One region of the Neobacillus sp. DFD-2R genome, then DNA from elsewhere that is predicted to be linked to it. Evidence: riboswitches for the same ligand, from Rfam matches in the RefSeq annotation. Region 1 holds a riboswitch; each other region holds the start of a gene.

Region 1 (3,288 bases):
AACATAAGTATAATGATAAACATAATAAAATATTGTAACATAACAAAGTTTCATTCATTTCTTTTTGATTTGTCGAAAAAACTGTAATGAAATAAAAAACAAATTGTATATAATAGAATGATAGAAAGAGGGGAGACTTTTGAAAGATAGTACTGTAATAGAACGTGATATCAATTCAGATGAATCAAGAACTGTTTCAATTTTTGGTTATGAATTAATCAGGGAAACCGTTTTGCCTGAGATTCTGGGCAAAGATACCCCGGAAATCCTGTACTGGGCCGGCAAACGACTGGCGAGAAAATATCCTTTGCATACTTATGATGAAATTATTGAATTTTTCTCCTCAGCCTCTTGGGGCCAATTAGAGATTAAAAGTGAAAATAAGGATGAAATGGAATTTGAGCTAATGAGCCCTCTCATAGTATCGCGGGTAAAATCGAAAGCCGAGCATTTTTTTCAACTGGAAGCCGGGTTTTTAGCCCAACAAATTGAACTCCAAAAAGAGGTCATTGCCGAAACCTTTGAACATCCTGTCAAAAAATCCAATAAAGTCCAATTCACCGTCAAATGGGATAAAAAAGATCAAATCTAAAAGGATAAAAGCTTTCATAGGAAAATTGACTCTCCCTATGAAAGCTTTTCTTTTTTTGTTTATCCACCCAAGGTGGACATTTCCCGAAAATGTCCACCAACGGTGTCAGGCACCTTGTGAAAGTCCGAACGCTTCATGCAGGGCTTCGACTGCTTTAAGCATGTTTTTTTCTTCGACGACGGCTGATACTTTGATTTCTGAAGTGCTGACCATTTTTACTTGGATATCGTTTGCTGCAAGGACTTCAAACATTCTTGCCGCTACCCCCGGATTGGAGATCATTCCTGAGCCGACAATAGATACTTTAGCTAGTTTGTTTTCGGCATCAAGTTGGTCATAGTTCAATGATTCTTTATTATCTTCAAGTACACGTAAGGTTTCCATTAAATCTTCCGTTTTAATAGAGAAGGAAAGATTTGCTGTTTCTGCTTCTGTTGTACTTTGAATGATAATGTCTACGTTGATATGATTATGAGCTAATGTTGTAAAAATTGTTGATAGGCTGGTTAATGAATTTGTTAAGCCTAATACGGTAACTTTAGTAATTTCTTCTTCAAATGCGACTCCACGGACAACTAAATTTTGTTCCATTGTTGCTTCCCCCTCAATGACTGTTCCTTCAATTTTCTCCATGCTTGAGCGAACCTCAAGCCGAACATTATAATTTTTAGCAAACTCAACTGCCCTCGGATGTAACACCCCTGCACCCAAATTGGCAAGCTCAAGCATTTCATCATAGGAGACAGATAATAGTTTACGTGCATTTTTGATATACCTTGGGTCTGTTGTGAAAACCCCGGTCACATCGGTATAGATATCGCACTTATCTGCTTTTAATGCCGCCGCTAAAGCTACTGCAGTTGTGTCGGAGCCGCCACGGCCAAGAGTGGTAATTTCACCATTTTCAGTGATTCCCTGGAAGCCGGCAACAATTACAACCTTCCCGGCCGATAACTCACTCTCAATTGCCTCAGTATTTATTTTCGTAATTCGGGCATTTCCGTGAATTGGTTCTGTGATGATTCCTGCCTGCCAGCCTGTAAAAGAAACGGCACCCAATCCTTTTTGATTTAAAGCCATTGACAACAAGGCAATTGTCACCTGTTCCCCGGTCGTTAAAAGCATATCCATTTCCCTTTTATTAGGCTGAGGGGAAATTTCTTTTGCCAGATTGACGAGTTGGTCTGTTGATTTTCCCATCGCTGAAACGACGACAACAACATTGTTGCCTTTTTCCGTTTCTTGCCTTACACATTCAGCTACATTTAAAATTCTTTCAACACTTCCAACGGAAGTTCCACCGAATTTTTGAACTATTAATCCCATTGTTTCCCCTTCTTTCAATTGATGCTAAACTTTAGTTTTCTCTAAAAAACAAAAAAAGCAATGAGAAGGCATCTCATTGCTTGAATAACACAAAAAAAATTTGTGCAGACAATGTAAGATAGCTCTCCAAGACATACGTCCTGACAATCCGGCATTTATTCAATACAGGACCAGCAAAGAAAGAAATGAGACTCTCTCCACTTCGGCGAACATTCCCTTTCAAAGTTCTTCATTGAAGCTCATCCTTCTCAGAACCTTTACTCTTGAAGCTCGCACCTCTACCTTCACTTTAACACTTAAAAGTGATAGTAAATTAAATTTTCATTCATTATAGCATAGCCATTTTTTTCTGACAATCACTCTGTACGAAGTTTGTTGATTAATTCTTCTGCTACATTGGCAGGGATTCCAATTGCCGTAAACTCCTCGATACCTGCTTCCTTCATTTTTTTCACTGAGCCAAAATGTTTTAATAATAATTTTTTTCGTTTTTCGCCAATTCCAGGAATATCATCCAGAAGGGATTGAAAAGCACTTTTCCCGCGAATTTGACGATGAAACGTAATCGCAAATCGGTGGACTTCATCCTGAATTCTTTGCAGCAAATAAAATTCCTGGCTGTTTCTTGCCAGCGGAACAATTTCCAATGGATTACCGTAAAGCAATTGTGATGTTCGGTGTTTTTCATCTTTTACAAGTCCTGATAATGGTATGTCCAAACCCAGTTCATTCTCCAAAACATCTCTTACAGCCTCAACATGCCCTTTGCCGCCGTCAATAATAATTAAATCCGGAAGCGGAAGGTTTTCCTTCAAAGCGCGAGAGTACCTTCTTCTCGTCACTTCCCTCATTGATTCATAATCATCGGGCCCCTGTACTGATTTAATTTTATACTTCCGGTATTCCCGTTTATTTGCCTTACCGTCAATAAAAACAACCATAGCCGAAACAGGGTCCGTACCCTGAATATTGGAATTATCAAATGCCTCGATCCGATGCGGGGTATAAATACCAAGCAGGTTTCCTAACGTTTCAATCGCCTTCGTTGTTCTTTCTTCATCTTTTTCAATCAGCGAAAATTTCTCATTCAAAGCAATCTTCGCATTTTTGATAGCCATTTTAACGAGGTCCTTTTTCTGTCCGCGCTGCGGCTTTAGCACCTTTATCTCAAGAAGCTGTTCCGCCAAATTCAAATCAATTTCATCCTGAATAAGGATCTCTTTTGGTTTAAAATGATTCGGTTTCGTATAAAACTGTCCCAAGAAGGTTAAAATTTCTTCCTCAGGCTCATTATAAATTGGAAAAGTTGAAACATCTCTTTCAATGAGTTTTCCTTGACGGACAAAAAAGACCTGGACACACATCCACCC
Region 2 (3,288 bases), 2.1 Mb from region 1:
CATCCTATTCGAACAACTGATTCCGTCCATTTTGATTCCTATGTAACATGGACAGGTACGTCATCAATGGAAGTGTTCGTAAAGATTATTGCTGAAAATTTAAAAAGCGGTGAACGTAAGGTGGCAGCAACTGCTCTATTAACATTTGTCGCACTTGATGAAAATAAACGCCCGGCGCGTGTTCCACAAGTCATTCCGGAAACAGCGGAAGAGAAAAAATTACATGAAACAGCACCTGACCGAGCAAAAATGCGTAAAGAAAGAAAACAAAAAAGTAAAGAACTGGCAGAGTTTTTAACAACGAATTATCCATGGGACGAAAATGCTTTAAAGGAATTCGTTTAGCGGACTGTCCGCAATGAAACTTTCTGATAGGAATTTAATCAGAGTTGAGCAAAATACTATTTAAAAACACATGGTGCTTTTGACTTACCTGGCGAAATGTGAATTATAGATAGCAAAAAATAGGCTGCCTTCATTCCAAATCATTTTGGAGTGATGCAGCCTATTTTTTCTTGTATTCCTTAAGGAATACAAAAAGCAATTTTAATCGAATTAGATAAGTACTTCTGTTTTGTCAGCTGCAAGAATACTTTCCAGCGCCTTTTTTTCTGCATCATTTATTGGAACCAATGGTAAGCGGACACCGCCAACATTGATTCCGGTCATATTTAATGCTGCTTTTACAGGTGTTGGATTTGGTGCGGAAAATAATGCTTTCATTATTGGAAGCAGTCTGCGATGCGCTGAAGCAGCATCCTGGAGATTGCCGTTTTTAAAATTACTAATCATTTCTTGCATTTCATTCCCAATGATATGGGAAGCAACGGAAATAATTCCGGTTCCGCCGATCGCTAATACCGGTAAAGTTAAACCATCATCACCACTGTACAATGTAAAGTCATTTGGGGTTTGGCTAATGATGTCTGACATGGCATCCAAGTTACCGCTTGCTTCTTTTATGGAAACAATATTGTCAATCTTCGAAAGACGGACAATGGTCTCTACAGACATGTTAACAACGCTTCGTCCCGGGATATTGTAAAGCATAACCGGTAATCGTGTTGATTCGGCAATCGCTTTAAAATGTTGATATAATCCTTCTTGAGACGGTTTGTTGTAGTATGGAACGACGAGCATAATCCCATCCACTCCTGCTTCCTCAGCAAGACTTGTTAAGCTGATGGAGGCTTTCGTGTTATTTGATCCAGTCCCGGCAATAACCGGAATTCTACCATCGACAACCTCTACAACAAATTTAAACAACGCTACTTTTTCTTCTGTTGTTAAGGTAGGGGACTCGCCGGTGGTACCGGCAATAACTAATCCATCCGTTCCATTAGCAATTAAATAATTGACTAAAGCTCTCGTCGCGTTAAAATCAACCTCGCCATTTTGATCAAATGGCGTAACCATTGCAGTTAAAATCTGGCCAAAATTCATAATTTCTCACCCTTTTAATAGATTTTTAAAATTAGAGGTGGTGGTTAAGGCCGTTCAAAATCAACGCAAAAAAGCAACAACGAGGGTTCGCTGTTGCAGTAGAAACATTCAATAAAAACAAGTTCCCATGCGTGAGATAGCCCTCCATATAGTTTCCTATATGACAGTTCAGTATTTCTTCAATAGCTGAACCAGCTTCAAGAATAATGAGAATCTTTTAGCTTCGGCAAATTCCCCTTTCCACAATCGTCAATGGATCTCATTATCCTCACATTGCGTACTAATGGTCTTTGCGCCTCTATCCTCACTTCAAAAGGTTTGAAGTAAGAAAAATATTTAATTGTATGTAATATAACAGGAAATTCCTTTTAATACAAGGGTATTTGGATATCTTTTATCTAACTTTATTTTTTGGGTTTTTATATAATGAAGAAATTAGTCACTCGTGTAAAATAAAATAGAGGTGGGAAAAGAATGATAGTAAATAATATCCTAGTGGTTAGCCCAATGTACAAAGAACTAAAGACTTTAATAGAAAAGGAAGACTTCCGTCAAAATTTTCGCTATAAGCCTGAGGATGGGCTTACCCAGGCTGATTTAGGGTGGGCCGACGCTTTAGTTTCTTTCAATTTAAAATCTAATTATGATTATAGTCATGTAAAATGGGTACACTCCCTGGGTGCGGGCGTTGACCGTTTTTTATTTAAAAAAGACTGGAAGGAAGCTGTTTTACTAACAAGAACCATTTGTTCCTTTGGACAAAGAATTGCAGAGTATTGTTTAAGCTACATCCTGAAAGATTTACAGTTTCACGACCAATTTCATGAAATAAAGCGCCAAAATAAATGGCAGCCCATAACTCCGAAGTTATTGAATGAACAAAAGGTCATGATCTATGGAACCGGTGAGATTGGACAAAAAACGGCTAAGATTTTGGCTGGACTTGGAGTAGAAGTATACGGTGTATCTTTAAGCGGGAAGGAAAAAGATTATTTTCACGAGGTTATGCCGGCTTGTTCCCATTTTTCACGATTAAGTGAAATGAATTACATCATTAATACCTTGCCATTAACCGAACAAACAGCAAATTTATTCGATGAGAATCTCTTTTCACATTTATCAAATGCAGGACTTATTAATGTGGGAAGGGGTGCATCCCTTGATGAGGAAGCCTTACTAAATGCTTTAAATGATAATCATGTCAGATTTGCCGTTCTCGATGTATTTTCACAAGAGCCGCTTCCCGAGAATCATCCATTTTGGAATCATCCAAATATACATATCACCCCACATATTTCTGCTGTAACAACACCTAATGAGGGTGCTGCATGTTTTATCGAAACACTGAAAAACATTGAAGAAAATAAGCCCCTTCATAATAAGGTGGATACAAAAAAAGGCTATTAAATTGTTTTTTGTAAAAATGAAGAAGAGAGTACTCATTCGTTGGTGAGTGCTCTTTTTGGATTTTCAAAACGAATTTAATAAAGTTTATTTATCAGAAACCATGTTTGTCTTCCTAACAAGATGATTGAATGGAAAGGGTATTCTTGCCATAATCAAAAAACATACTAATATATTCGATTGGAGGTACTGATTTTCAAAAGCCAATCATACACTTTATACACTTATTAATGAGAGGAGGAAATACGTTGATTAGCAGCAAATGGGAGGTAGCGGATTTTCTTACAAACTTCGAGACATTTGCCTATTGGAATGGAGAAAAATTTTATCTTACCCTGGAAACTGAAAATCCAAAGGGGACACTAACGATTATGAAGTCGCAAGACGGAAATTTTTTTTACCATCGAAAAAATGAACTTTATTGGGATCTGAAAGAAATTA
Region 3 (3,288 bases), 660 kb from region 1:
GATTTAAGGTTTCTTCTACCTATTACGATTATTAAGAGAAATGGTACCATAAAGAAATACCTTAATGAAGAACTCCAAATCCAACTTCCTCCTGCCAGGTCCATCTTCCTGTTAAGAATAAATGTAAATGCAAAAAAGAAAGCGGCAAAAATGCCTAATATAATGGACCGCATTGATTCCCTTCCCTTCTTTTTTCTGTTTCAATTCCAACCCTTTTTACTATAGCCATAGGATTTTTATCCATTATTTTAGTATATCAGAATTCAGAATTATTTGTTGATACTAAAAAAATCGATTTAATAATTAACTGAAATAAAAATAACCCCATTCCGGGGTTATTTTTATTTCGGGCTTGGTCGATGAAAAAGCCCCATAACTTCTATCGTTTCAGTAATATTAACGAATGCATCTGTGTCGACCTCCGAAATGAGGTTCTTTACTTCATTTAGTTCATAACGGGAAATTACAGTAACTAAAATATTACGTTTATCATTCGAATAACCGCCAACACCATCCATGATTGTTAAGCCTCTATACAAATTGGTAAGCAAATGCTTCCTCATTTCCTCACCCTTATTGGTAATAATCATGATTGTCAGCTTCGCATGATCAGTGTATATGGTATCCACAACTTTTCCGGTTACATAGATGGAAACTAATGTATTAAGCGCCGAATCCCAATTAAACAAAAAGCCACTGATTACGATAACAACTGCGTTCATACCCGAAAGCAAAACACCGATTGGAAAGTCTCTTTTTCTCGCAATAATCATACCAATGATGTCAAATCCGCCAGTTGATCCTGAACAACGGAAGACAATCCCTACCCCCAGTCCTGTTAAGGCACCACCGAAGATCGAAGATAGAATTGTATCCTTCGCAATTTCATGGACAGGAACTAAATATAGACCTAAAGATATAATCAATACAGAAAAGATTGAATTCAAGACAAACTTTTTGCCAATCATTTTATATCCGATAATTAATAACGGAAAGTTCAATAGGAAGTTTGCCAGCCCTGTATTAAGAGGAGTAATCATCCCCAAAATCATTGAGATCCCGCTTAGCCCACTACTTAACACTTCATGGGGGATTAAGAAAAGGTTAAATCCCACTACAACGATAAGGGATCCGATAATAATTCCAATAAATCTCACGGAAAAGTCCTCCTCACACCTGCCATATTTCTTTTAGAAAATAATACCGATTCTTATCGCTAATGTAAATTTAAAAGTTTTTTATAATAATAATAAATTATCTGTCAATTACAATTTTGTTGCTTCTTTACCCATTTCCCACTCGTTTTTTCAATACAAACTAAAGATTAACTTGATTCTTAAAGTGAATATTTATACACATAAAATCAATATTCATGCTATAATATAATTTTGCTCTGTTATATTTTTAACGAGAATACATTGACAATTTTACAATAGTATTTATACTTTAGGAGTATATTAATTTCATATCATAAATCCTCATCAAACCGATGAGGTAGAGGTCGCGGTTTTTATTAGTATAACGGATGAGATGCAGAGATATCCCTGACTCCGTTAGAAAGGAAAAGCTGCCGAAGTGTGCTTTCATCTCTGGAAAAGCATGCTGGGGCTGTCTCCAAATAGGAACAGAACTGTCACGTTTGGCCCTGCCAGCCATTCGTGTTGAGCTATCTTTCGGAAGGTATGATGCGGGGTATTGACAATGCCATCGATTCTACTTCGATGGTATTTTTTATTCCAAACTCCTTCCAAAAATAAATAAAAGGAGTCAAGACAATGCAAACTGCACGTGTAATAAAAGAAAGTTATACACCTAAAAATGAAGCAACGGAATTAAAACGAAGCTTAAAAGCTCGTCACCTTACAATGATTTCACTGGGAGGAACAATTGGTACCGGTTTATTTCTTGCCAGTGGTGGAGCTATCCATTCTGCCGGTCCCGGAGGTGCCCTTCTTTCCTATCTTGTAATTGGTGTCATGGTTTATTTTTTAATGACCAGCCTTGCCGAAATGGGTGCCTATATGCCTGTTGCAGGAAGCTTTAGCACATATGCAAACAAATTTGTAGATCCTTCCCTCGGCTTCGCCCTTGGGTGGAATTACTGGTATAACTGGGCGATTACAATTGCTGCCGAATTATCTGCGGTAACGATGATTATGAAGTTCTGGTTTCCGCATACTCCTTCATTTATATGGAGCGCAGTCTTTTTAATCATTATGTTTCTATTAAATTATCTTTCTGTAAAGGGTTTCGGGGAGGCTGAATACTGGTTCTCACTTATTAAAGTAGTTACCGTTATTATCTTTGTTATTGCTGGTGCATTGATGATTTTTGGGATTATGGGTGGTCACGTAATCGGCTTTAAAAACTTCACGATTGGCGATGCACCATTCCATGGCGGCTTTATGTCCATGCTGGGAATCTTTATGGCAGCTGGCTTCTCCTTCCAAGGAACAGAACTTTTAGGGGTTGCTGCAGGAGAAACGGATGACCCGTCCAAATCAATTCCTCGTGCTGTAAAACAAGTATTCTGGCGTATTCTTTTATTCTATGTATTAGCTATCCTAGTAATTGGACTTTTGATTCCTTATACAAACAGTTCTTTGGCAAATAGTGATGTAAGTGTATCTCCTTTTACACTTGTTTTTCAAAAGGCAGGAATTGCCTTCGCTGCATCTGTTATGAATGCTGTCATTTTAACAGCAGTATTATCTGCAGGAAATTCAGGAATGTACGCTTCAACTCGTATGCTGTGGGATTTAGCACGTCAAGGCAATGCACCTAAATTCCTTGGTAAATTAAACAAAAATGGTGTACCCGTTAATGCATTAATTGTCACTTCGTTAGTAGGTACGCTCGCATTCCTTGCTTCTTTATTTGGAGATGGCACTGTTTATGTATGGTTATTAAACGCTTCCGGAATGTCGGGATTTATCGCATGGCTCGGAATTGCCATTTGTCATTACCGTTTCCGGAAGGCATATGTTGCCCAAGGTAAAGACTTAAACTTATTACCTTATAAATCAAAATTCTTCCCATTTGGACCAATCTTCGCTTTTGCTGTCTGTGGATTTGTTGTTTTAGGACAAAACTACTCAGCATTTATGGGAGATCATGTCGATTGGAATGGCGTTTTAGTTTCTTACATCGGTTTACCATTGTTCCTGATTTTATGGCTTGTCTATAAATTTACGAAAAAGACAAAGGTTATTCCTTTACAGAAATGTGATTTATCAAATTAATTACGCTAGCACGCAATTGCGCGTGCTATTTTTTTATCCCATAAAC

Evidence for each region. A riboswitch is a leader RNA that binds a small molecule or an ion and turns the genes downstream of it on or off. The one in region 1 is predicted to bind lysine.
Region 2: linked by a shared signal. The riboswitch ahead of dapA (4-hydroxy-tetrahydrodipicolinate synthase) and the one ahead of AC3ANV_RS06555 (aspartate kinase) in region 1 are both predicted to bind lysine.
Region 3: linked by a shared signal. The riboswitch ahead of AC3ANV_RS10105 (amino acid permease) and the one ahead of AC3ANV_RS06555 (aspartate kinase) in region 1 are both predicted to bind lysine.

What each region holds. Positions count from the first base shown of each region.
Region 1 is NZ_CM173228.1:1,361,450-1,364,737, reverse strand. Features, by position in the region: gene AC3ANV_RS06560 (YslB family protein) at 140-592, shown strand; gene AC3ANV_RS06555 (aspartate kinase) at 698-1,918, opposite strand; lysine riboswitch at 2,030-2,207, opposite strand; gene uvrC (excinuclease ABC subunit UvrC) at 2,275-3,288, opposite strand, start outside.
Region 2 is NZ_CM173228.1:3,429,573-3,432,860, reverse strand. Features, by position in the region: gene AC3ANV_RS17210 (acyl-CoA thioesterase) at 1-345, shown strand, start outside; gene dapA (4-hydroxy-tetrahydrodipicolinate synthase) at 556-1,443, opposite strand; lysine riboswitch at 1,573-1,752, opposite strand; gene AC3ANV_RS17200 (D-2-hydroxyacid dehydrogenase) at 1,918-2,850, shown strand; gene AC3ANV_RS17195 (hypothetical protein) at 3,096-3,288, shown strand, end outside.
Region 3 is NZ_CM173228.1:2,018,464-2,021,751, reverse strand. Features, by position in the region: gene AC3ANV_RS10115 (DMT family transporter) at 1-173, opposite strand, end outside; gene AC3ANV_RS10110 (YitT family protein) at 342-1,157, opposite strand; lysine riboswitch at 1,488-1,677, shown strand; gene AC3ANV_RS10105 (amino acid permease) at 1,776-3,242, shown strand.